Regions from separate parts of the Serratia proteamaculans genome, predicted to be linked through region 2. Evidence: predicted binding sites of a transcription regulator. Region 2 holds the regulator's gene; the other holds the start of a gene.
What was found. Region 2 encodes Fur, which represses iron uptake genes when iron is present. Its sites were predicted from a motif close to ATAATAATGAGAACNACTATCAA; they were not measured.
Positions count from the first base shown of each region.

Region 1: the regulator Fur is predicted to act here: its motif matches at 1,626-1,648, upstream of sodA (superoxide dismutase [Mn]).

Region 1 is NZ_OX461105.1:54,305-57,560, forward strand. It holds gene QOT07_RS00240 (methyl-accepting chemotaxis protein) at 1-802, opposite strand, end outside; gene sodA (superoxide dismutase [Mn]) at 927-1,547, opposite strand; gene fdhD (formate dehydrogenase accessory sulfurtransferase FdhD) at 1,675-2,511, opposite strand; gene fdnG (formate dehydrogenase-N subunit alpha) at 2,656-3,256, shown strand, end outside.
Region 2 is NZ_OX461105.1:1,297,551-1,300,806, reverse strand. It holds gene ybfE (LexA regulated protein) at 1-16, shown strand, start outside; gene fldA (flavodoxin FldA) at 246-785, shown strand; gene fur (ferric iron uptake transcriptional regulator) at 1,106-1,552, shown strand; gene QOT07_RS06040 (glycosyltransferase) at 1,751-3,256, opposite strand, start outside.

The DNA of each region.
Region 1 (3,256 bases), 1.2 Mb from region 2:
TAAAGGCGTTAACCAGCGTGCCCACTTCCTGCGCGCTGTTGCCCAGCCGTTGGCTGATCGCTTGTTCCTGCTGATAGGCTGGCAGGTAGGCTTCAATGCGGTTTTTGTAGTCGTCGAGCGCGGTCAGCAAGGGCTGCAACAGAGGGCGCTGGGCGTCGCTGAGCCGCCGACTGAGCGCGTTGGCCGCGCTGCGTGCATCGTCAATCGCTGCCACCAGCGGGGCTTCAGATTCCGCACTCAGGCTCAGTAACAGGCCACGGGCACCGTAGCGCACCAGAGTCAGCTTCTGGTTCAACTGAATAAAGGCCAGTTGCAGGTCAGCGTTGGTGATTTGGCGCTCCACCTGGTTAAGACTGTCCTGCACTTCCGACATGTTCCAGCTTTGACGTACCGCGTCTTTCGCCGCCACCGCTTGCTCGAAGGCGTTTTGCTGCTGCTGGTATTGGCCGATCAGCCCAACCAGGCGCTGCAGGTCTTTTCGGCTCTGGGGATCCCAGTCCAGATCCTGGCCCTGGTTGATCAGCTTCACCGCGTTTTCGATATTGGTGCGGTTGTTTTTCAGGTATTCCGGTTTGTAGGTTTGGCCGAACAGTGCACGGTTGTATTTGGCCTGATTGATCTCGTCGTTCAGCCGGTTGCTGAAGTCGATGCGATCGGCGCGGGATTCGATAATATGCAGATACTGCGCGCCGGTTCCGGCGATGATTGCCGTCAGCAACAGCATCAGACCAAATCCAAGGCCCAGCTTTTTACCCACGGTGAGATGAACGAATTTTCCTGCCAATGTTTGCAATGCCGCCATAGTGATTTTCCTTTCCGGGCGAACGTCAATTGAACAAACTATCGGCAAAGGAAGGTCAAACTTTAGCGAATTTTGGGCAAAAAAATGCCCGCATTAAGCGGGCATCTTCATAGCCGGGGACGAATTACTTCTTCGCCGCGAAGCGTGCTGCTGCTTCGTCCCAGTTAACCACGTTCCAGAATGCCTTGATGTAATCTGGACGTTTGTTCTGATATTTCAGGTAGTAAGCGTGTTCCCATACGTCCAGGCCGACGATTGGGAAGCCTGAAGCGCCGGCAACGGCTTCGCCCATCAGCGGGCTGTCCTGGTTAGCGGTAGAGACCACAGCCAGTTTGTCGCCTTTCAGCACCAGCCAGGCCCAACCTGAACCGAAGCGGGTCGCTGCGGCTTTCTCGAATTCTTCCTGGAATTTCTCAACGCTGCCGAAATCACGTTCGATAGCGGCTTTCAGATCGCCACCCAGCGTGGTGCCGATTTTCAGGCCTTTCCAGAACAGGCTGTGGTTAGCATGGCCACCGGCGTTGTTACGCATGAAGGTGCGCTTGTCAGCAGGGACTTTATCCAGGTCCTGGATCAGTTCTTCAACGCCGTATTGAGCCAACTCTGGGTAGGCTTCCAGCACGGTGTTGGCGTTGTTAACGTAAGTCTGGTGATGTTTGGTGTGATGGATTTCCATCGTCTGCTTGTCGAAATGCGGTTCCAGTGCGTCGTAGGCGTACGGCAGGGATGGCAGTGAATAACTCATGATCATCATCTCCAATGGTATAGGGGCGGCGCAATATGTGAGCACCGCGTAAGCAGTCGGATCATTATAGTTATTTAAATGATATTGAAAATGATTATCAATGCCCTACTTATTGTAGGGTTTTTGGTTAGTCCACAATACGCTGCGGGTGGGTAAACACCGTGGCGCGGCCGGGTTTGCTGAAGCCGACCAGCGTCAGGTTGCTGCGTTCGGCAATTTCCACCGCCAGTGAGGTGGCCGCAGAAACCACAAACAGGATCTCGACGCCGCACATGGCCGATTTTTGCACCATTTCGTAACTGGCGCGGCTGGAAACCAGGATAGCTCCCTGCTGCCAGTCTTGTTTCGCGCGCACCCCGAGCAGCTTGTCGAGTGCGACGTGGCGACCTACATCTTCACAGCCACCCAGCAGTTCACCCTGTGGCGAAATCCAACTGGCGGCGTGGGTACAACCGGTGAGTTGGCCGACGGCCTGCACCTGCTTGAGTTGCCCCAGGGCACGGTCGAGGTTGGTGAGGGAAAAGGTCTGGGTGAACGGCAAAGCAGGCAGCGGGCGAAAAATATCCGCCAACTGTTCGATGCCACACACCCCGCAGCCGGTGCGGCCTGCCATGGCGCGGCGACGTTCTTTTAAACCGGCAAAGCGACGGCTGGAGAGCTCGATTTGCACCTCCAGTCCATTACAAGTTTGGTTAATCTCTATACTGTAGATATCGCGCGGTGACTCAATGATGCCTTCGGACAGAGAAAAACCCAGGGCGAAGGCCTCCAGATCCTTGGGGGTACACATCATCACCACGTGAGAGATGCCGTTGTAGACCAGTGCGACCGGAACCTCTTCCGCCAGCCAATCCTGTTGTGCGGTAGTGAGTTGCCCACGTTGATAAACCTGAGACTGGGTTACCCCCGTGAGCAAGGTCTCATTGATGTCATTGATATGTTGGTCTGGCTTTATATTGTTCACTTAAGTGGCACCTGTCTGTAACAACCACATACACGCTGTGGTAATATTGCCGCGTAAAAACAACAGTAATTTTAGCGCTTCCCGCTTCCAGGGGGAAAGCGCCATTTGAAACAATGTGACAATCGCAAGTGAAAGGAGACCCCCATGCAGGTCAGCAGAAGGCAGTTCTTTAAGATCTGCGCTGGCGGTATGGCAGGGACGACGGTGGCTGCTCTGGGCTTTGCCCCGGAAGTGGCGTTAGCGGAAACCCGGCAGTACAAACTGCTGCGCGCCCGTGAAACCCGTAATACCTGTACGTATTGTTCCGTCGGCTGTGGGCTGTTGATGTACAGCCTTGGTGATGGCGCCAAAAACGCCAAAGAAAGCATTTTCCACATTGAAGGCGACCCGGATCACCCGGTCAACCGCGGCGCGCTTTGCCCGAAAGGCGCAGGTTTGGTCGACTTCATCCACAGCGCCAGCCGTCTCCAATACCCGGAGTACCGTGCGCCAGGCTCTGATAAATGGCAGCGCCTCAGTTGGGACGACGCCTTCACCCGCATCGCCAAGCTGATGAAGGAAGACCGTGACGCCAACTTCGTTAAAACCAACGAACAGGGCGTGACCGTCAACCGCTGGCTGAGTACCGGCATGCTGTGTGCCTCGGCTTCCAGTAACGAAACCGGTTATTTAACGCAAAAATTTAGTCGCGCTCTCGGCATGCTTGCCGTAGACAACCAAGCACGTGTCTGACACGGACCAACGG
Region 2 (3,256 bases):
CCAGCCAGAACATTGATCATTGCAGCCGCACATGCGGCGCGGCGTTAAGGATGACGCCCGATCAACATCGTTTTATTCCACCCGGCATCGCATAAACGCGATAAAACCCCGGGGTAAATTTCTGGCATGATACGCAATTACCGGTGAGGGATATCCCTTGTCATGGCATCATTTTAATCGGTGTTATCGTGGTCAGCGCTAACATCGTGTAATGCAATTAATTGAATTTAAAGGTTATACGCGATATGGCTAATGTAGGCATTTTCTTTGGCAGCGACACTGGCAATACCGAAAACATTGCCAAGATGATCCAGAAAATTCTTAAGCAACAGTTTGGCGACGATGTGTGCGAAATTCACGACATCGCCAAAAGCAGCAAAGAAGACCTGGAAGGTTTCGATATCCTGTTGCTCGGCATCCCAACCTGGTACTACGGCGAAGCCCAGTGTGACTGGGATGATTTCTTCCCGACGCTGGAAGACATCGACTTCAACGGCAAGCTGGTAGCGCTGTTCGGCTGTGGCGATCAGGAAGACTACGCAGAATATTTCTGTGATGCGATGGGTACCATCCGCGACATCATTGAACCGCGTGGTGCCGCCATTGTCGGCCACTGGCCAACTAAAGGCTACCATTTCGAAGCCTCTAAAGGATTGGCAAGCGACAGCCATTTCATCGGCCTGGCGATTGACGAAGATCGTCAACCGGAGCTGACCAACGAACGTGTTGAAGGCTGGGTAAAACAAATCGTCGAAGAGCTGAGCCTGGCCGAAATTGTCGGGTAACGCCAAAGGTTGAACAAAAGCCCTGCAGAGTGCATAGTGTTGCCGGCAGGGCCATCATTGGCAGTACTGATTACTGCAATCGAAGATACAAATTTGTAACTTCCCACATCGTCAAGGTAGACTGAGTTATCGGTTTATCCCGCCCATCAAGACGTTGCGTGTGTGACATGCAATAGTGCAATTATATCTTTGTTAACAACCGGCGGTTTCTATTTAGGTCAACCGGTTCTATAATGAGACGCAATTAACTCTTTGTGCCGACCGATGCCACAGGCGAGAACGCCTCAACTTGATTAGCATAGTAACAGGACTGAATCCGCATGACTGACAACAACACCGCATTGAAGAAGGCCGGCTTAAAAGTCACGCTTCCGCGACTCAAAATCCTGGAAGTACTGCAAAATCCGGAATGCCATCACGTCAGTGCGGAAGATCTGTACAAAAAACTGATAGATATGGGCGAAGAAATTGGCCTGGCTACAGTTTACCGCGTACTGAACCAATTTGATGATGCCGGTATCGTGACCCGTCACAACTTCGAAGGCGGCAAGTCCGTGTTCGAACTGACCCAGCAGCATCACCACGATCACCTGATTTGCCTGGACTGCGGCAAAGTGATCGAATTCAGCGATGAATCTATCGAAGCGCGTCAGCGTGATATCGCCAAACAACACGGCATCAAGCTCAGCAATCACAGTCTGTACCTGTACGGCCACTGTGCAATTGGTGACTGCCGCGAAGACGACACTCTGCACGACAAAAAATAATGCCCTTAACCGGCATCAAGAACCGCCTTAACGGCGGTTTTTTTATGCCTGCGACGAGCGGATAAAAAAATCCCCGGACAGGTCCGGGGAAAGTTCACAGCTTGAAATACGACAATTGCAGCGGCACTTCTCTCTCACTTCCCACTTACACTCACTTCACCGTCAACTCACCCGCCGACACGCGGATGGGCAAACTCTTCACAGCTCATACTCAAGAAACAGCAGCCGGTCAAAGAACAACGACCAGGCCTGATCGAATACACCACGGACACGGAACCCTTTGTTCAGATAAATTTGGCTGGCCTCACTGCTTTGCCATACACACAGCACAATGTTTTTCGCCTGGTGCCGATCAGCCTGCTGCTTTATCAGGGCGAACATCGGGTTAAAATGCCCCTGTCCGCGAAACTGGCTTTCAATCGCCAGGCTACAGATAAAATAATCATCCTCAGTGCACAGGCTTTGCACAAAGTGATCGTAAGCCTCATCAAGCGGCTTCAGTTCATCGCGGTAGTGGTAATCCGCTTTTACGCCATACAGCTCACTGACAGTAGCCGCATTGAAAAAGCCGACAAACGTCCCGCGCCGATCGTAAGCCACCGTGATCAGATCCAGATAAGGCTCGATATTTTGTGCCTGCTGTACCGACACCAGATCCAGCCCGGCCCGGTTGCCAGCAGAACAGTACTCCAGGTAGCTGGTACTAAAAATCAGCTTCGCCATGCGGGTTTTATCTGTTTCACTCGCCTGCCGTCCCGGTAGAAAATGCAATGATCCCCCCGACTCCGACAACACCGCATCCCCCTCTCCTGTGGTCTGGCACCAGTAATTACCCGCCGTAATCTGCCGCCGGTTATCGGCGATCAGGTATTCTCCAAACAGTTGATTTACCCGATCAAGCTGGCGGTCATGGGAAAGCACGGAATAATAGTGGTAATGGTCGATATCGGAACGGATCTGCGCTGGATAGGCCATACGCGGCACTTCATCGACGGTAAATATTTCCGCATGGCGTGCCAGATCCAAGGGTTGTTCAAGCCGCCAATCCACCTGCTCCAAACGGCTGACACATTGCAGATAACTGCGTTGCTCTTCCTGTGACAGCGGTAACCGTTCATCGGTGATCACATCCTCCAACAGGCGCATGCCACGGACTCCGCAGGTGACCGCCTGCGGGTCAGCGTTATACAGGACACCGTAATCCCGGCAGAAGCGATCATGACTGAGGAACGTACAGCCTATATAGCGACTCCACAGTTGATAAAAGGGATCAAACAGCTTCCGTTCATAAACCGAATTCTTGTCCGGGACTTCGCCACTTTCCGCCGCATAGATCTGATCCAACCCCGCCAGCATCTGGCACAGCGAGATATCCCCCTTGCGGCTGACTATCATGCCGGTTTCATCGAGAAACAGATTCAGCCAGCTGACGTGGCTGACCTCGCCCCCAGCCAGAAACTGAAGATAATCTGGCAGTTCAGGCTTGATCAAAAACAGCGTCGCCGATCGGTGGGGTATGGTATCGATATCCATGTACAGCCCCCCCATCTCGATCAAAATCAGAAAGCGGAAGTAGTCGGAAAGCGTGGCGTAATAGCGCTTATCATGCAGTTGATGGATAAAGCCCAGGTTGTCGCCGACCCTTTTTTGCGCCAGTTCGCTCAGTGAATGCACCTGCAGGCGATGATTACCGGCATCATACTC